One region of the Pseudomonas sp. Marseille-Q5115 genome, then DNA from elsewhere that is predicted to be linked to it. Evidence: riboswitches for the same ligand, from Rfam matches in the RefSeq annotation. Region 1 holds a riboswitch; each other region holds the start of a gene.

Region 1 (4,832 bases):
TCACCGGGTTGCCCAACCGCGGGCAGGCCTATCGGGTGCTTCAAGCCCGGCTAGCCGATGGCACCTGTACCAGGGCGTTCGCGATATTGTTCATCGACCTCAGCGGGTTCAAGCAGATCAACGATTGCCTCGGGCATATCGCGGGCGACCAAGTGTTGGTAAAAGTAGCGCGGCGCCTGGGTGAGGCCCTGCAAACCGATGATGTGCTGGCACGGCTGGGCGGGGACGAGTTCCTGATCATCACGCCCAGGGTTGCCCAGGAGTGCTTGAGTGAACTGTGTGAAGGTTTGCTGAGTGACTTCACTCCGCCAATCGTTACCGCCGAACACGAACTGCGCCTTGGGCTGTGCATCGGCATCGCCCAGGCGCCGGTGGACAGCACCGATGCCGAGGAGCTGCTGCGCCTGGCCGATATTGCGCTGTATGAAGCCAAAGGCCGTGGCCGTCACGGCTGGCAGCTGTACAACGCCGAGATGAAAACGCGCATCCACGAACGCCGGCAGCTGGAGCAGGACCTCAAGCACGCCATTCAACACGATGAATTCACTGTGGTGTTCCAGCCACGCTTTGATATCACCGGCGCGCGCATCCTCGGCGCCGAGGCACTGGTGCGCTGGCAGCACCCGGAGAAGGGCCTGCTCAGCCCCGCGGTGTTCATTCCGCTGGCGGAGGAAACCGGCCTCATTGTCGCCCTCAGCGACATTGTGATGCGCCGCGCCTGCGCGCTGGTGGCTACCTGGCCGGAGCCGGTGTTTGTATCGGTGAACCTGTCCTGTATCGAATTCATGCGCAGCGACCTGGTCGCTCGTATCGAGCGAACCTTGGCGGCCACTGGGCTACCCGCCTCCCGGCTGGAGGTGGAAGTCACCGAAAGCGTAATGATCGACAATGCCGACGGGGCCCTGGCGTTGATGGTCCAGCTCAAGAAGCTGGGCGTGAAACTGTCCATGGACGACTTCGGCACCGGTTATTCATCGCTGAGCTACCTCAGCTGCTATCCGTTCGATGGCATCAAGATAGACCGCAGCTTCGTGATGAACCTCAGCGACCCCAAAGCCAACAATCAGGCCATTGTCAGCGCGGTGGTCGCCATGGGCAAAAGCCTGGGCATGGTGGTCACTGCCGAGGGTGTGGAAACACCCGAGCAACTCGAAGTGCTTGCCACCCTGGGCTGCGACCAGGCGCAGGGTTACCTGCTCGGCCGCCCCATGCCCCCTGACGCCCTGGCGACCTTGCTGCTGGCGCAGCATGCCGTGGCCGCGCAAACCGAGACCAGCCAATAACCGGCGGACTGCCTTGCGGTTGCCAATCCTTTGGTTTCGGTTACTATCGCCCCGCCGGTTTCCGAGAGGAACTAACAGGGAATCCACCAGGCCACGGCCTGAAACGGAACTGCCCCCGCAACTGTAGGCGGCGAGCGTGCTCTACACATGCCACTGGGAACACCCGGGAAGGCGTGGGCACGTCAGGACCCGCCAGTCAGGAGACCTGCCGGCCACCTATACAACCACTGACCGGCGGGGTGACCGGGAAGGGCATTTCCGTGACCCCGGGCCGTGGCCAGGCGGGGCTTGCGGCCATGTGCTTTCCAGCGCTTGCCGCGACGGCCCAACGCTGGAGACCTGCCGTTGAACATGCTCTGCCGCCCTGCACTCACCCTGTTACTTGCGTTGCCAACGGCTGCCATCGCCGCGCCGGCGCACTACCCGCTCACGGTTGAAAATTGCGGCAAGGCGCTCACGTTCACTCAAGCGCCCCAGCGCGCCGTGACCATCGGCCAGGCCGGCACGGAAATGCTCTATGCGCTGGGGCTGGGGGACCGGTTGGTGGGCACTTCGCTGTGGTTCGATCAGGTACAGCCTGAGTACGCGGCGCAAAATGCGAAGGTGGAACGCCTGGCGGACAACGAGCCAAGCTTCGAGGCCGTGCTGGCCAAGCGGCCACAGCTGGTGGCGGTGCAGTTCGAATGGATGGTGGGCCCTCAGGGTGCGGTAGGTACCCGCGAGCAATTTCACGACCTGAATATTCCCACCTACCTGCTGCCTTCAGACTGCGAAGGCAAGGACAACCTCAAGGGCGCCGACGGCACCCGCCTCGAAACCTTCGACATCGCAAGCGTATACAAGAGTGTGCGCCAGCTAGCCGAAATCTTCGACGTCACGGCACGTGGCGACGCACTGGTGGAGCAGTACAAGGCGCGGCTGGCCCAAGCGGTTACCCGTACCAGGCAACACCCGGGCAAGGACGTTTCAGCGGTGGTGTGGTTTTCAAGCGCGGACATCGCCAGCGATCCCTTCGTAGCCGGCAAGAAGGGCGTGGCCGACTTCATGCTGAACACGCTAGGCATTCATAACGTGGTGGAGTCCAACGAAGAATGGCCCACCGTTGGCTGGGAAACGCTCGCCCGCGCCAACCCCAGCCTGATCGTGATCGCCCGCATGGATCGCCGCCGCTTCCCCGCCGATGACTATGAAAAGAAGCTGGCGTTTCTGAAAACCGACCCCGTTACTCGCAACATGGACGCGGTTAAAAATGACCGCATCGTGATACTCGACGCCGATGCGATGCAGGCCAGCACGCGGTTGTTCACCGGCATCGAGCAATTGGCCGAAGCCAGCGAGCGTTACGCCCGATGAGGCATGGCATGCTGGCCTTCGCCAGGCCCTTGTCGTGGAGCCTACCGCTGCTGTGTGGCGCGTTGCTGCTGGCAACCGGCATCGGCGAAACCTCCCTCGACCTGGGCGTGGTGCTGAAGGTGCTAGCCAACAAGCTCACGGGCGCTGCCTGGGCAGTGGACCCGATCGACGAAGGCATCGTATGGAATTACCGCTTGCCCCGCGCCCTGGTGGCCGGTGCCTGCGGCGCGGGCCTGGCGATCTGCGGGGTGATTCTCCAGGCATTGTTGCGCAATGCCTTGGCTGAACCCTACCTGCTGGGTATTTCCGCGGGCGCTTCCACCGGGGCGGTGATGGTGTCCGTGGTCGGCGTGGGCGGCGGCATCGTTTCGCTGTCGGTGGGGTCGTTCCTTGGCGCGCTGTTGGCATTCGGGCTGGTGGTTTTACTCGCCCGCTCCTCACGGCTCAGTGGCAGCGCGGGGTTGATCATCCTGGCGGGAATTGCCAGCTCGCAGCTGTTCAACGCACTCACCGCGTTCGTGATCGCCCGCTCGGCCAATGCCGAGCAAGCCCGCGGCATCCTGTTCTGGCTGCTGGGCAACCTCAGCGGCGTGCGCTGGCCCTCGGTGGGCCTTGTCGTGCCGGTCGCCGTATTGGGCCTGGCCTTATGCTGGTGGCAGCGCCGGGCATTGGACGCGTTCACCTTCGGGGCAGATTCGGCCGCCTCGCTGGGCATTGCAGTGGGCCGGGTGCAGGTGCTGTTGATGACCTGTGCGGCGCTGGTTACGGCCGTCATGGTGTCCCTGGTGGGCTCCATCGGCTTCGTTGGCCTGGTGATTCCTCACGCGCTGCGCCTGTTGGTGGGGCCGGGCCATGCCCGGGTGGTCCCGCTGTCCGCCGTGGCGGGCGCGGTATTTCTGATGGCGGCGGACGTGGTGTCGCGCACCCTCATCAAGGGGCAGGTATTGCCGATCGGGGTGATTACCGCGCTGATCGGGGCGCCGGTCTTCGCCGGGCTGCTGTTGTACGGAGAGCGGCACCGATGAACAGCGCTCCGCTTCTCGCCTGCCACCGCGCAAGTTTCCACCGCAACGGCGTGCCATTGCTGGCAGGTGTATCGCTTGAGGTCTACCGCGGCGAACGGCTGGGCATCGTGGGGCCCAACGGCTCGGGAAAATCCACCCTGCTCAAGCTGATGGCCGGGATCGCCACGCCCAGCACCGGCCACGTTCAACTGACGGGCCGGTCAATGGCTGACATGAACCGCCGGGATGTGGCGCGGCTGCTCGCGCTGGTGCAACAGCACGCAGACACCCGCGAACGCATCAGGGTGTGGGATGCGGTGGCGCTGGGGCGCACGCCATGGTTGTCGGCGCTGGCCCCGTGGGGCGCCGAGCACGACCGGGCCGTGGCACAGGCGCTGGAAGCGGTAAACCTGGCGCACCTGGCCCAGCGGCCTTGGCACAGCCTTTCCGGCGGGGAACGGCAGCGGGCACATCTGGCCCGGGCGCTGGCCCAGCAGCCGCGGTTACTGCTAATGGACGAGCCCACCAATCACCTGGACATTCGCCAGCAGCTGTCGCTGTTGCGGTTGATCCACAGCCTGCCGGTCACTACGGTAATCGCCTTGCACGATCTCAACCAGGCGCTGGCCTGCGACCGGGTGGCGGTACTGGATGGCGGGCGGCTGGTGGCGATCGGGGCACCTGCGCAGGTACTTACCCCAGAGCGCCTTGCTCACACGTTCGGGGTGCATGGGCGATTGCTGGAAGACCCAGGGCAGCGCCCTGTCCTGGTGTTAGCACCGCTGGAATGATTCGGTAAAATCAACTGTATCTAATTGGGAGACAGTGAAGTTCATTTGTGCCAGATTGTCCCCATACCTTCCGCTCCGTAAGCTTCTCTACATCGCCGGCACACACGGCAAACCTTGAACTTACGGAGCGACACACATGACCGTCACCAAAGACACCACCGCTACGGTTGGCCGCGTTCTACTGGCCACGCTGTTCCTGCTCAGCGGTGCCGCCAAGGTTGGCGCACCGGCGGCAACGCTTGCGTACATCCAGTCCAGCGGCATGCCCTTCCCGATGCTGGGCTATGCAGGCGCCATTGGGGTAGAGCTGGGGTTGGCCAGCCTGTTGGTGATCGGCGCGCAAACCCGGCTGGTGGCTTTGCTGATGGCGGCCTTCGCGGTGGTTACGGCGGTGCTGTTCC
Region 2 (4,832 bases), 390 kb from region 1:
TGGCTTCATCAATTTCCTGTTCCGCGAAGAAGCAGGCATGACCCTGCCACGCTCCAGTCGCGAAATGATCAACGTAAAAGCGCCGCTGGTAGCTCGCAACAATCTGAAGCCGGGTGATGTGCTGTTCTTCGGCACCACCGGCCGCCGCGGCCGCGTGAGCCACGCCGGCATCTACCTGGGCGACGACCAGTTCATCCATTCCAGCAGCCGCCGCAGTGGTGGAGTGCGGGTGGACAACCTGGGCGATAGTTACTGGAGCAAAACTTACATCGAGGCCAAGCGTATGCTGGCCATGGCGCCCGTTTCCGAGGTCGCCCGCAAGTAAGCCAGTCGGTCCATAAAGGGCAGCGACGAGCGGTCACGCTTTCGCTGCCCTTTTTTATGGAATACAGCGGGTTAAGCGCTATTCTTCATCGGCAGTCGAACTCGGAACCCCGCCCATGGCTTTCTCCCGTTTGCGCACTCTGGCGCTTGCGCCGCTTATCCTGCTTGCCGCCTGCGCAAGCCCTCCACCGCCCAAGCCCGCGCCGGTGGCGGTAGTGCCTCGCCCGGTTATTCTCGACCCCACCGACTATTCTTCGGTAAAGGCCGACGACGTGCTGTTCCGGGCCATTGGTTTGGTGGGCACGCCTTATCGCTGGGGTGGCAACACGCCTGATTCGGGCTTCGACTGTAGCGGCCTGATCGGCTTCGTCTACCGGGACGCTGCCAATATCGCCCTGCCGCGCTCCACCCGGGATCTGATTGCCATGCATGCGCCCAGCGTTGATCGCAACGCGCTGCGTTCAGGGGACCTGGTGTTTTTCTCTACCCAAGGCAATGGCCAGGTAAGCCATGCGGGGATCTATGTAGGGGAGGGGCGTTTCGTGCATGCGCCGCGTACCGGCGGCACGGTGCGGCTGGATTACCTCGACAAGCCCTATTGGCAGAAGGCCTACCTGGATGCCAAGCGGGTGATCCAGCCCGAGCGTTTGGCGCAAACCGCTACGCCATAACAGCCGGGGCGGCTGCTCACCGCCCCGCGAGTCCGCAATTACTGCCGCGTCACGCGCCAGATCTTGTTGCCCACATCGTCGGCCACCAGCAACCCACCCTTGTTATCGCCAATTACGCCCACCGGGCGGCCCATGGCTTCTTCCTTGTCATTCAAGAAACCGGTCAGCAGGTCCACCGGTTGGCCGGTAGGCATGCCGTTGGCGAACGGCACGAACAGTACCTTGTAGCCGCTGTGCGGCTTGCGGTTCCAGGAACCGTGCTGGCCAATGAAAGCGCCATGGTCGAAGGGCGCGGGCAGCTGGTTCGGTTGGGCAAAGGCCAGGCCCAGCGAGGCCGTATGCGGGCCCACCGCGTAATCCGGTGCGATTGCCTTTTGCACCATGGCCGCGTCGCCGGGCTCTACGCGCGCATCCACGTGTTGGCCGTAGTAACTGAACGGCCAGCCATAGAAGGCGCCGTCTTTTACTGAAGTAATGTAATCGGGCACCAGGTCGCTGCCGATCTCGTCGCGTTCGTTCACGGCGGTCCAGAGTTTACCGGTCTGGGGTTCCCAAGCCAGCCCATTCGGGTTGCGCAAACCGGTGGCGAACAGGCGCTTCTGCCCACTGGCTGCGTCTACTTCCCAGATCGCGGCGCGGCCTTGCTCCTGGTCCAGGCCGTTTTCCGCCACATTGCTGTTGGAGCCCACGGTCACATACAGCTTTTTGCCGTCCTGGCTGGCGATGATGTTCTTGGTCCAGTGATGGTTGAGCGTGCCGGCCGGAAGGTCTGTAACGGTTTCGCCGTTCCCCTCCAGGTGGGTAGCGCCGGGCTGATACTTGAAACGAAGGACTTTGTCGGTATCGGCAACGTAGAAGTCCTGCCCAACCAGGGTCATGCCGAACGGGGAATTCAGGTTCTGCAGGAACACCTCGCGTGTTTCGGCGATGCCGTCGCCGTCCTTGTCACGCAGCAAGGTAATCCGGTTCGGGCTGGGCACGCCCGCGCCGGCCCGGCCCATCACTTTATTCATCACCCAGCCGCGAATGCCTTTGCTGTCGTCGGGCTTGGGTGGCGAGTTGGTTTCAGCCACCAGTACGTCGCCGTTGGGCAGTACGTACAGCCAGCGCGGGTGGTCCAGGCCTTCGGCAAACGCGCTCACTTGCGTGCCGGGCGCTGCCTTGGGCTTCACCCCTTCCGGCCAGCCCACCGCTGGAGCAATGTTCACCGTGGGCATCAGGGTTTTGTTGGGCTCTGGCAGCTTGGGCGCCGGGCCAGTGCCATCGGACACCTGTAGCTTCGAGCTTTCGCCGCAGCCTGCAACGCTGGCGGCGATCAAGACGGTAAGGGCGAGGCGGGAGAAGGGCATGATCAGCTTCCTGGCAACCAAGGTATGTACCGTAGAGGCAGCGAGGCGGCGGAGGTTCAACATGTTTGATTGACGCTACCGGGCCAACCCCTTACCCTTCGCCGATTGTTTCAGGTGCCCGGGCGGCGTTCGCTTGCCAGGGTGAAACAGGGAAGCCGGTCAGCATCGGGCGGTTCGCCACGAGCAATGCCGGCGCTGCCCCCGCAACGGTAGATGAGTCAACGCTCGCGCATGGGCCACTGGGCAACCGGGAAGGCGCGCGAGTGGGGCAGCGCCCGCTCATGAGCCCGGAGACCGGCCTGAAACCCCTGATACGGTGCGAGCCCCGCCCGTTGATTAACAGATCGCCGCGCGGGTGAGAGCGGCACTGACGTCATGCTGCCCGCCCTTTGTGGCGTTGGCGCAGCGTTGGTGCGCACCCGCGAGCGAGCGGAGAGCAGCAATGAACGAATCCCCCGAGCGCGACGAGCGCCACCAGGCCCGCATGGCGCGGAAAAAAGCCGTAGTCGATGCCCGCATCGCCGCGTCCGCGGACGAGCGTGGTGTGCTGCTGGTATTGACCGGTAATGGCAAAGGCAAAAGCAGCTCGGGCTTCGGCATGCTGGCGCGTGCCTTGGGCCATGGTATGCGCTGTGGCGTGGTGCAGTTCATCAAGGGCCGCCAGACCACCGGCGAAGAGGCGTTCTTCCGCCGCTTTCCCGATGAAGTGAGTTTCCATGTGATGGGCGAAGGCTTCACCTGGGAAACCCAGGACCGCCAGCGTGACATCGCTGCCGCCGAAGCGGCCTGGCAGGTAGCCCAAGAGCTGCTGGGCGACCCCGCCGTGGATTTCGTGCTGCTCGACGAACTGAATATCGCGCTCAAGCACGGCTACCTGGACGTCGAGAGGGTGGTAGCGGACCTGAAGGCCCGTCCGCCGCTGCAGCATGCCATTGTCACCGGGCGCGCGGCGAAACCGGAAATGCTCGAAGCCGCCGACACCGTGAGTGAACTCGGGCTGATCAAACATGCCTTCCAGGCCGGCATCCGTGCGCAAAAGGGCATCGAGTGGTGAGTACGCCGCGCCACTGCCCAGCGGTACTGATTGCCGCTCCGGCCTCGGGCCAGGGGAAGACCACCGTGACCGCCGCGCTGGCCCGCCTGCATCGCAATCGCGGGCTGCGGGTGCGCGTGTTCAAGTGTGGCCCGGATTTTCTCGACCCCATGATTCTCGAACGCGCCAGCGGTGCCCCGGTGTATCAGCTGGATCTGTGGATGGTAGGGGCCGCGCAAAGCCGCCGACTGCTTTGGGAAGCCGCCGAAACCGCCGACCTCATTCTGGTGGAAGGGGTGATGGGGCTGTTCGATGGCACCCCGTCGAGCGCAGACCTGGCCATCGAGTTGGGTGTGCCGGTGCTCGGCGTGATCGACGGCACCGCCATGGCACAAACCTTCGGCGCGTTGGCGCTGGGGCTGGCGCGGTACCGCCCGGAGCTGCCGTTCGCGGGCGTGCTTGCCAACCGGGTGGGCAGTGAGCGCCATGGCCAGCTGCTGCGCGATAGCCTCACAGAAGGCCTGCGCTGGTTTGGTGGCCTGCCACGTGAACAAGCCATCGGCTTGCCTAGCCGCCACCTCGGGTTGGTACAAGCCAGCGAGCTCGAAGACCTGGACCGTCGGCTGGATGCGGCGGCACAAGCCTTGGCGGCCACCTGCGATGACGCCTTGCCGGCACCGGTCTGCTTCTACCCGCCGGAAAATGAAGTAGTGGCGCCGCTGCTTGCAGGCGTGCGCGTGGCGGTGGCACGAGACCAGGCGTTTGCGTTCCTTTATAACGGCAACCTCGACGCCCTGCGTGCGATGGGAGCAGAACTGCGGTTTTTCTCGCCCATCAGCGATACCGCGCTGCCCCCCTGTGACAGCCTGTATTTACCTGGCGGCTACCCGGAGCTGCACCACCAGCGCCTGGCTGCCAATACCGGCATGCTGGAAAGCATTCGTGCCCATCATAAAGCGGGCAAGCCGTTGCTGGCTGAATGCGGTGGCATGCTCTACCTGCTCGAAGGCCTTACGGATGTAGATGGCGAGCGGGCGGCGCTGCTTGGCCTGATGCCAGGCGAGGCCACGCTGCAAAAGCGCCTTGCCGCGCTGGCCCTGCAGGAAGTGCAGCTGGACGAAGGGATCCTGCGTGGCCATACCTACCATCATTCATTGACTACCACGCCATGGGAAGCGATTGCCCGCGGGCGCAGCCCCAACGGCGGGCGGGGTGCCGAGGCGGTGTACCGTTGCGGCAGGCTCACGGCCTCCTACGTACATTTTTATTTCCCTTCGAACCTGGCAGCGGCCGCGGCACTGTTACAGCCCGGAGGCCCGGCCCATGACTGAGCACGCCTTCAGCGAGGCGGAGCGGGCGGCGGTGTACCGCGCCATCTCGGAACGCCGGGACATGCGCCATTTCACCGGTGGTGAAGTAGCCCCCGAGGTACTCCACCGCTTGCTTGCCGCCGCC
Region 3 (4,832 bases), 330 kb from region 1:
GCTGTCGGCGCTCACCAAGTTGCCGGCAGTGATCTCGGCCCGGCCCACGCGGCCACTGATAGGCGCGGTGACACGGGTAAAGCTCAGGTTGAGGCGGGCGAGGTCCAGTTGGGCCTGGATCGCGGCCACCCCGGCGCGGGCGGCGAGTGCCGCACTGTTGCGGCCGTCCGCCAGCTCCGCAGAGATGGCATTGGCGCTGCGCAGGCGTTCGCCACGGCTGGCTTCGTTCTCACTGTTGGCGGCATTGGCCCGGGCTTGTTGCAGCTGGGCTTCCAAGCGGTGCACCTCGGCCTGGAATGGCCGCGGGTCGATCTGGAACAGCAGGTCGCCCTTTTTCACCAGGGCGCCCTCGGTAAATGCCACGGTGTCGATCTGGCCCGATACGCGCGGGCGGATCTGTACGGTTTCCGGGGCCTCGAGGCGGCCAGTGAACTCGTCCCATTCATTCACCGGCTGATCCAGCACTTCGGCAACGCTTACCTTGGGGGCCTGCGGTGCTTGAGCGGTTTCAGGCGCTTTGCCGCAGGCGGTGAGCACAGCGAGCGCCAGCACGGCCAAGGGGTAATGCAAGGGTTTGAATGACTGTTCCATGAGAAGCCCGCCCATTATGTTTATCAGGATGGACGGATTCTGGCGACACGCGGGACCATCGACGAATCGAATGGTTCGAAGGTAACTATCATTGCCAGTGATTCAGGTTATTCAAAAAATTTCTGAGCCACACCCTTGTAGACCCGGCGCCGCCGGGGAACCGTTAGCGGCCTTGACCGCCCCTACGCGCCAGCGGTTTCCAAGGCCCAATCCATGAACATCCGCACGGCAGGCAACCGCTCGCGCCCTGGCAAGCAGCTGAGCCGATAGGTAGCGGCAGGCAGCCGCAGGTGCGGCAGGTACGGCTGCAGCAAACCCTTGCTCACGCTGTCAGCCACCAGCACGTCGCTGGCCAGCACTAGGCCGTGGCCGGAGATGGCCGCCAGCAGCCCGTGCTGTTCATCGGCATAGGAGCGCCGCCCGGGCCGTGACAGCCAGTGCTGGTGCTGGGCCATGGCGCACCATTGGGGCCAGTCGGGCGTACCCGGCACGCTGCTGGCCCACGGCATGTCGATCAGTACCGGGGCCTGGGCGACCGACGGCGACCAACCGTGCGGGGTATACACCGCGAAGTGCTCTTCGAACAGCGTGACCTGGTACAGGTCCGGCTCGGGATTGAAGGTCGCCCGAATAGCCAAGTGCACTGAAGCATCCCGGGCCAGGTCGGTCAGCGCCTCGGCCGTTTCCACGCGCACGTTCAAGTGTGGGCAGCGTGCGTAGAAGTCGCCCAGGCGTGGGATCAGCCACAAGCTGGCAAAGGCTGGGGTGGTGGTGATCACCAAGGTGTTGGTGGCTTCATCCGGCAGCAGCGGTAGCACGGCGCCGTTGAGGCCCACAAACGCCTGATGAAGGCCCGCGTGCAGCCGCTTGCCTGCATCGCTCAACCGCACCCCCTGGCCAGTGCGCTCGAACAGTAAGGTGCCCAACCACTGCTCCAGGGATTTGACCTGATGGGAAATGGCCGCCGGGGTGACCGACAGCTCTTCCCCGGCGGCGGCGAAGCTGCCGAGCCGGGCGGCGGATTCAAAACCGCGCAGGGCGGTGAGAGGAAGGTGGGCAAACACCGGGTTTAGCCTCATTAGGGGTGGGTCAAATCTACTTGCTTGCACCGCCGGGCTCAACCATCGAAGCTGCGCGCACTTTCAGGGGAGTTTTGACCATGCAAGGCGCGAAACGCAAAATCGTCCAGGCGGTGCTCTACGAAGCGGGCGCTCTGATATTCGTGGCACCGGCGCTGGCCCTGCTGTTCGGCCAAGGGATGGGGCACTCCACCGTGCTATCGGTGGTGATAAGCACCGTTGCGCTGGGCTGGAACATGCTGTTCAACCATCTGTTTGAGGGGTTCGAGCGCCGTAGGGGCTGGCACGCACGTACGCCCTTCAGGCGGCTGCTGCATGCGGTGGGCTTCGAAGGTGGCCTTACGGGCATTCTCACCCCGGTAATGGCCTACGGCCTAGGCGTCGACCTGGTCACCGCTTTCCTCACTAATGTAGGGCTGTTCGCCTTCTTCTTCATTTATGCCTACGGGTTTCAATGGGTGTTCGACAAGGCCTTCGGGCTGCCACGGCAAACAACGTTCAACCCCGGCGCCTGCCCCAGCGCGGATTGACCTCTGGGCCGGCACTGCGTAGGCTTGCCCCCTCGAGGTGCTTCCAGGGGCAATGCCTGCTGAAGCTAAGATGGGAACGCGGTAACAAGCCGCGGCTGCCCCCGCAACTGTGAGCGGTAAAGCCTGGCCAATGCCACTGCCTTCGGGGCGGGAAGGCGCCAGGCCGCCATTGGGCATATTGCCCGGGGCGCCGCAAGCCAGGAGACCTGCCTCGTGCCGATCCTTTTATTCAACCGGGCGGGGTGATCCGGTGCGAACCTGCCCAGGCGCCGCCTGCGGTGCCTTCGCGCCTGCCCGCCACAGTGCCAGGGCCACCCATGAAAACGCTCAGCAAGCTCCCCGTTACCATCGTTACCGGCTTCCTTGGGTCCGGTAAAACCACGCTGCTTCGTCACATTCTCGATAACGCCGAAGGCCGGCGCATTGCGGTGATCGTGAACGAGTTCGGCGAGCTGGGCATCGATGGCGACCTGCTCAAGCAGTGCAGCATCGGCTGCACCGAAGAAGAGGCCGTAGGGCGCGTGTTCGAGCTGGCCAACGGTTGCCTGTGCTGCACCGTGCAAGAAGAGTTCTTCCCGGTGATGCGCGAACTGGTACAGCGCCGCGGCACCCTGGACCACATCCTGATCGAAACCAGCGGCCTGGCGCTGCCCAAGCCGCTGGTGCAGGCCTTCCAGTGGCCAGAGATTCGCAACGCGTGCACCGTTGACGCCGTGATCACGGTAGTGGACGCACCCGCGGTGGCGGCCGGTACCTTCGCCGCTTTCCCTGACGCCGTGGACGCGCAGCGCCGGCAGGACCCGAACCTGGACCACGAATCCCCCCTGCACGAGCTGTTCGAAGACCAACTGGCCAGTGCCGACCTGGTGATCCTGAACAAGGTTGACCTGATCGATTCGCAAGGCCTGGAGCGCGTGCGCGCTGAAGTGAGCGAAGAGCTGCCGGCCGCGGTGAAAGTGGTCGAAGCCAGTGCCGGGCAGCTGCCGTTGGCAGTATTGCTGGGCCTGGGCGCCGAATCCGAAGCGCACATCAATGGCCGCCTTACCCACCATGATCAGCACCATGATGGCGAAGAAGCGGACCACGACCATGACGCCTTCGATTCCATCTGGGTCGAGTTGCCGGAAGCGCCAGAAGCTGCGTTGATGGCGGCGCTCGACAGCGTGGTTCAGCAGCACGACGTACTCAGGGTGAAAGGCTTTGCCGCCATCCCCGGCAAACCCATGCGTTTGCTGGTGCAGGGCGTGGGCAGCCGGTTCGATCGGCATTTCGACCGGCCATGGGCCGCGGACGAGGCCCGGGTGAGCCGGTTGGTATTGATCGGCCAGGCGCTGGACGGTGCCGTGCTGCGCGATGAACTGACCCAAGCATTGCGGGGCTGACCGATGCACCTGCTACGCACCCAGCCCGGCGGTTTCGTTCCGGACGACAGCATTGCCGACCTGGGCCAGAGCCCGGCCGAACTGGTGATCCTGTGCAGCGGCGATTCCCATCTGGCCCTGCTGGCCGAAGCGGCAAACGGCCTGCCGGGTGACTACCCGAGCGTGCGCCTGGCCAACCCGATGCAGGTTCAGAACCACGCCTCGGTGGACCTGTATGTGGACCAGGTGCTGCGGCACGCAAAAGTGATCGTGTTGTCGCTGCATGGCGGCGTGGGCTATTGGCGCTACGGCGTTGAGCAGCTGGCACAGCTGGCGGGGCAGGGCGTGCTGATAGTCGCGGTGCCCGGGGACGACCGGCCAGACCCGGAGCTGGGTGCGCTGAGTTCCGTAACGGCCGAAGTCGCCCAAAGCATCTGGCAGTACCTGCGCCAAGGTGGCATGGGTAACGCCCGCTCGCTGTATGCCTACCTCGCAGCACAATTTTTCCCTCAGGCACTGGCGCAGCCCCTGCCATGGCAACCGCCCGCGCCGCTGCCCCGAGTGAGCCTGTATCACCCGGTATCCGGCACGACAAACCTCGAGCAGTGGCAGAGCTGCTGGCAGCCCGGCGCCGTGGTGCCGGTGGTGTTTTACCGCTCGCACCTGCAGGCCGCCAATACGGCGTTCATCGATGCCTTCTGTGACGTGCTTGTCACGGCGGGGTTGAACCCGATGCCGGTGGCGGTGGCCAGCCTGAAGGAAGCCGAATGCCTCGCGCAGCTTGAAGCCTGGATGGATGAAGCCCAGGCAGCGTTGGTGATCAATACCACAGGCTTCGCGCTGGCCAGCCCCGATGCCCCTCGGCAACGCCCGTTGCGCCGCGACATACCGGTGATCCAGGCCATTTGTGCCCAGGATAACCAGCCCATGTGGGAAGCGAGCCCTCAGGGCCTGGGCCCGCGGGACCTCGCCATGCATGTGGCATTGCCCGAATTGGACGGGCGCATCATCAGCCGGCCGATCAGTTTCAAGGACCTGGCCTGGCGCAGCGAGCGCAGCCAGAGTGACGTGGTGTGCTACCGCGCGCACCCCGAGCGTATGGCATTCGTGGCGCAGCTGGCGGCTCGCTGGATTGCCTTGGGCCGCACACCTGCGCATGGCAAACGCGTGGCGTTGATACTGGCCAATTACCCGACGCGGGACGGCCGCATCGGCAATGGCGTAGGCCTCGATACCCCCGCAGCCGCCTTGAATATCCTTCGCGCGATGCA
Region 4 (4,832 bases), 710 kb from region 1:
TCTATCAGCTCGAGCCTACCAACCGGCTGCTGAACTGGGGCTTGCCGAGCGCAGGTATCGTGGCGGCGTGCCTGGCGCTGGAACCGCGGTTCTCTCATAGCAAGGTGCTCAAATCTCTCGGCGACTGCTCGTACTCGGTTTACCTGGTGCACCTGCTGGTGCTGTACGCAGGCTGGTTCATCTATGAACGCCTGGGTGTGAACCCCTATCTGGTGTTTGGCGCGTTCTGTGTCCCGATGATTCTTGCTATCTCATGGCTGAGTTACCAGTGGCTTGAAAAGCGCTTGTACCACCGCATGAAAGCCTGGATTGCCGGGCCACGCGCCACGTCGGCCCCGACGCTTTCCCGACAAAATTACTAGGACTTTCTCCACGGCCCGCTTTGCCGTAAACTGCGCGCAAGTCTGTGAGGAACCTACATGAGCGCCATAACCATTACCGACGCCGCCCAGGATTACCTGGGCGACCTGCTGAACAAGCAGAACACACCGGGCATCGGCATCCGTGTCTTCATCACCCAGCCCGGCACCCAGTATGCGGAAACCTGCATCGCCTACTGCAAGCCTGGTGAGGAAAAGCCCGACGATACCCCGCTGGGCCTGAAAAGCTTCACGGCCTGGATCGACGCCGTGAGCGAGCCCTTCCTCGATGCCGCCGTGGTGGACTACGCCACCGACCGCATGGGCGGCCAGCTGACCATCAAGGCCCCCAACGCCAAGGTGCCGATGGTCAATGAGGACAGCCCGATCAACGAGCGCATCAACTACTACCTGCAAACCGAGATCAACCCTGGGCTTGCCAGCCACGGCGGCCAGGTCACGCTGATCGAAGTGGTGGAAGACGGCGTGGCAGTGCTTCAGTTCGGTGGTGGTTGCCAGGGCTGTGGCCAGGCGGACGTTACCCTGAAGGAAGGCATCGAGCGCACACTGCTCGAGCGCATCCCGCAGCTCAAGGGCGTACGGGACGTGACCGACCATACCAACCGCGAGAACGCTTACTACTGAGTAAGTTTGTGGGCAGGGCGAGACGTGCTTCGCGGGCTGGCGCCAGCGCCTGCGGCGGGCAGGGCGCCAGAGGTCATTCCGCCCTGTACAGGTGCGCCCGCCCGGCGCGGTAGAGGGCGGAATCTTCGAATACTTCATTGCCCAGCACCTGGCCGACCAGAATTAGCGCCGTGCGCTTGAACGCCTTGGCTTGTGCCTTGGCGACGATATCGCCCAGCGTGCCCGTCACGTAATCCTCATCCGGCCAGCTGGCTTTGTGGATGACAGCGATAGGGCAGTCCCCTCCATAGTGGGGCACCAACTCCTCCACAATAGCCGAAAGATGGCTTACCCCGAGATGGATGGCCATGGTCGCGCCATGCCGGGCCAGGTCCTGCAGCGCTTCGCCGGCGGGCATTGGCGAGCGGGTGCCGTAGCGGGTAAGGACCACAGTCTGGGAAATACCGGGCAGGGTAAGCTCAGCGCCCAGCAGGGCAGCACAGGCCGCCACGGCCGTTACGCCGGGCACGATCTCGTAGGGAATGCCCTGCGCTCGCAGGCAACGGATCTGCTCGCCGATCGCGCCATACAGGCTTGGGTCACCGGAATGCACCCTTGCCACATCCTGGCCCTTGGCGTGGGCGGCCCATATCTCTTCGATGATGGCCTCCAGGTGCAGCTCCGCACTGTTCACCACCCGTTCCGCGGTGTGTTGGGCGAGCAGTGCTTCGGGTACCAGCGAGCCGGCATAGATGATCACCGGGCAGCTGCGGATCAGCCGCTGGCCCTTGACCGTGATCAGGTCCGGGTCGCCGGGGCCGGCGCCAATAAAATAGACGGTCATTGCAAAAGCCTTTGTCCCGGGAACGGTTGAACAGTTTTCATGTTGAAGCCAGCGCCACGGTGGCCTGGTGCGAACACTGGCGGGTGACCAGCAGGCGAGGCGGCAGCGTACTCAGCGTTTGGCAGTGGGCGAGCGCGGCGCTTTCCGCTACGCCATGGCAACCAGTATGGCGCCAGCTCACCTCCGAGCGTTGGCTCAAGAACGGTTCGAATGGCGCGAGGGCGGCGGCAGAGTAACCGCCGAGGGGCAGCATCAAGCGCTCGGCCAAGGCCAGCAGCCCGGGTTCATCCAAGCGGCGCTCGAACGTCGCGATGCCACACAGCTCAGTTGCGAGTGCACCGGCTAGCGCCAATGCCTGATCGAGCAGCCCTTGCAGTTCCGACTCAGTGCAGCCCTGACGGCAGCCGAAACCAGCCACCAGCCAGGCGCGCGTACTCACCGGAGTCAGGCCTGCGGGGCGCGACGGAACAGCCAGGCACTGGCCAGGCCAAGCGCCAGCCAGAACACCACGTTGATGGCCTGTGCGGCCCAGCGGAACTGATGTTCGAGTGCTTCAGGCGCCAGGCTTTCATGGGATGGTGGTTGAGGGGCGCCGATGATGTGGGGGATTACCAGCAATGCCGCACCCGTGATTTTCAGCAGCCAGTTCGGGGAAAACACCATCAACGCCAACGCGACGGCAGTCGACGCCGCCGTACCGATCCACCACAGCTGACGCGAAGTCAGGTCTGCCGCCGCGGTGCCTGGTAACTCGGGCGGCAGCCCCAGGGTGGGTGCAAGCGTGAACACGGCATAACCGGCCAAGCCCCACAGCAGCCCTTCTGCCGTGCGCCCGGGTGCACGCAGGGTGTACAGGCCGGCCAGCATCAGGGCAAAGCCCACCGCGACCACCAAATTGCCGCCCGTGGTGGACAACAGGCGCTGCCAACCGTCCTCGGGTTCCCAGGCCGCGGCTTCGTGCCCATGCTCATGAGCGCCGGCACTGGGCCCCCCGTGGTCATGGGTAGCCGGTGCCGCGGTCTCGTAGGTTTCAGCCTGAAGAATCAACGGGCTGAGCCACAGGCTTTGCATGAAGGTGAGCAACAGGGCCGCGAACAGGCCGGCGAAGCCAGCGGTGCGCAGAATACGCGTCATCATGAACACGCCCTCAGTGGCAAGGGAAAGCCGCGCTGTGGCGGGTGTCATGGGCGGCATTGTGCACGGCGGCGATGTGTGAGAAACCGGCGAAATACACCAGCCCGGCGCCGAGCAGGGTAGCCAGGCACGCCGCCGTTACGCGTTGCGCAAGGGTGGAGGCAGGACGGGTGATAACGTGGCTGGCAGTATGGGCGGACATGGCGCTTCCCTCGGGTGAGTGACGGACAGGCGCCGAGCCTCCGCATTGCGGAGATCGGACAGCCCGCCCACCGCAGGTGTCAATGATATCGATCGGGCCGGTCTCCGGGCTTGCGAGGGGCGGGCAGAGGCCGACCGGTTCGTTCCCCCTTCCCATGCCTGCGCACAGTGGATTGGAAACGCACTCGCTTACCGTTGCGGGGGCAGCACCGGACTGGCCTTGCGGCGCACCGGTTTCCCGTTTCACCCTGCGAAGGGCACCCGAACGAAAGGCTTAAGGAAAGCATGCCAGGGTAGGAACGTCAAATCGAAGGTGCTTGGGTCGGCACCTGCGCGCAAAAGCAAAAGCCCCGGGAAGGCCGGGGCTTTGGGTGCAACGCGGTGATCAACCGTTGGCGCGGTCGTCGTAGCCGCCTTGTTGCAGGTATTGCACCTTGTGCAGCTCACCTTTGCTGTCCTGGTAAACCATGGTCACCGGTACCACGCCGCTTTTGTTGCTGACGTCGGTCTTAGAGATAACTTTCTGGACATCCAACTGCATGCCGTAGTGGTAGGTTTCAACCGGCAAGTTAGCGGTAACGGCGCGGTCGGCACCATCCTGTGCAAAGGCGCCAGTGGCGAATACAGCGGTCAGGGCGGCGATTGCGAATGCGGTTTTCATGTTCGTGTCCTCGGTAGGTGATGAAGTGGCTTTTCGTTGGGGTTAGTAAACCGCTTCACGCGTCGTTCGAGAAATTGAACACTGTGCTGGCAACAATCACCGTTTTTGATAATGGCGCCAGCCGCTCTACGCAGCGGGTTCTGGCGCCTGACGGCCCATTTCAAATATGCAATGCATGCCCCAGCGCCCGCATTGCGGCTTCCTGCACCGCTTCGCCCAGGGTGGGGTGGGCATGAATGGTACCGGCGATGTCTTCAAGCGTGGCGCCCAGCTCCAGCGACTGGCTGAAGGCAGCCGCAAGCTCGGAAACACCCGGGCCCACGGCCTGCCAGCCGAGGATCAGGTGGTCATCCTCGCGCGCTACCACCCGCACGAAGCCGGTGGTAGCGCCCAGGGTCATGGCACGCCCATTGGCGGCGAAGGGGAAGCTGGCAACCAGCGCCTGCCCGCCGGCCTGCTCTGGCGTAAGCCCCGCGACCACGATTTCCGGGTCGGTGTAGCACACCGCCGGGATCGCCCGGGGCGTGAACGCTCGGCGGTGCCCCGCAATGAGCTCGGCCACCATCTCACCTTGCGCCATCGCCCGGTGAGCCAACATGGGCTCACCCGTTACATCGCCGATGGCCCACACATCGGTCATGCTGGTACGGCAACAGGCATCTACCTTGATAGCCCGCCCAGCCATGGCCAGATCAAGCGCTTCCAGCCCGTAGCCTTCGGTGCGAGGTGCGCGCCCCACCGCCACCAGCACCCGGTCAGCCTCCAGTGTTAGTGGCTCGCCGCCAGGCCCGCGCACGCTCAAACATTGTGCTCCGGCATCGTAAGCCTCTACCGCATGGCCTTCGAGAGTCGCGATGCCCAGTTGCTTCATCCGCTGGGCAACCGGTTGGCTCAGTTCGGCGTCGTAGGCAGGCAACAGCCTGGGCTGCGCTTCGATCACCGTGACCTGCGCGCCCAGCTTGCGGTAAGCGATGCCCAGTTCCAGGCCGATATAGCCGCCGCCAATCAC

What was found. Region 1 has a riboswitch for cobalamin ahead of LG385_RS07450 (ABC transporter substrate-binding protein). Riboswitches for the same ligand answer to the same signal wherever they lie in the genome.
Region 2: linked by a shared signal. The riboswitch ahead of cobO (cob(I)yrinic acid a,c-diamide adenosyltransferase) and the one ahead of LG385_RS07450 (ABC transporter substrate-binding protein) in region 1 are both predicted to bind cobalamin.
Region 3: linked by a shared signal. The riboswitch ahead of cobW (cobalamin biosynthesis protein CobW) and the one ahead of LG385_RS07450 (ABC transporter substrate-binding protein) in region 1 are both predicted to bind cobalamin.
Region 4: linked by a shared signal. The riboswitch ahead of LG385_RS10525 (CbtB domain-containing protein) and the one ahead of LG385_RS07450 (ABC transporter substrate-binding protein) in region 1 are both predicted to bind cobalamin.

The regions. Positions count from the first base shown of each region.
Region 1 covers NZ_CAKAKI010000001.1:1,562,239-1,567,070, reverse strand. Annotated here, with positions in the region: gene LG385_RS07455 (EAL domain-containing protein) at 1-1,283, shown strand, start outside; cobalamin riboswitch at 1,322-1,511, shown strand; gene LG385_RS07450 (ABC transporter substrate-binding protein) at 1,635-2,636, shown strand; gene LG385_RS07445 (FecCD family ABC transporter permease) at 2,645-3,661, shown strand; gene LG385_RS07440 (ABC transporter ATP-binding protein) at 3,658-4,431, shown strand; gene LG385_RS07435 (DoxX family protein) at 4,568-4,832, shown strand, end outside.
Region 2 covers NZ_CAKAKI010000001.1:1,167,738-1,172,569, forward strand. Annotated here, with positions in the region: gene LG385_RS05615 (C40 family peptidase) at 1-325, shown strand, start outside; gene LG385_RS05620 (C40 family peptidase) at 441-995, shown strand; gene LG385_RS05625 (PQQ-dependent sugar dehydrogenase) at 1,034-2,344, opposite strand; cobalamin riboswitch at 2,440-2,662, shown strand; gene cobO (cob(I)yrinic acid a,c-diamide adenosyltransferase) at 2,787-3,398, shown strand; gene LG385_RS05635 (cobyrinate a,c-diamide synthase) at 3,395-4,708, shown strand; gene bluB (5,6-dimethylbenzimidazole synthase) at 4,701-4,832, shown strand, end outside.
Region 3 covers NZ_CAKAKI010000001.1:1,893,603-1,898,434, forward strand. Annotated here, with positions in the region: gene mexE (multidrug efflux RND transporter periplasmic adaptor subunit MexE) at 1-591, opposite strand, end outside; gene LG385_RS08840 (LysR substrate-binding domain-containing protein) at 774-1,655, opposite strand; gene LG385_RS08845 (PACE efflux transporter) at 1,751-2,200, shown strand; cobalamin riboswitch at 2,219-2,429, shown strand; gene cobW (cobalamin biosynthesis protein CobW) at 2,518-3,582, shown strand; gene cobN (cobaltochelatase subunit CobN) at 3,586-4,832, shown strand, end outside.
Region 4 covers NZ_CAKAKI010000001.1:2,267,946-2,272,777, reverse strand. Annotated here, with positions in the region: gene LG385_RS10550 (acyltransferase family protein) at 1-362, shown strand, start outside; gene nfuA (Fe-S biogenesis protein NfuA) at 420-1,004, shown strand; gene cobM (precorrin-4 C(11)-methyltransferase) at 1,078-1,827, opposite strand; gene LG385_RS10535 (cobalamin biosynthesis protein) at 1,865-2,266, opposite strand; gene LG385_RS10530 (CbtA family protein) at 2,272-2,964, opposite strand; gene LG385_RS10525 (CbtB domain-containing protein) at 2,975-3,163, opposite strand; cobalamin riboswitch at 3,241-3,442, opposite strand; gene LG385_RS10520 (DUF2790 domain-containing protein) at 3,548-3,823, opposite strand; gene lpdA (dihydrolipoyl dehydrogenase) at 3,984-4,832, opposite strand, start outside.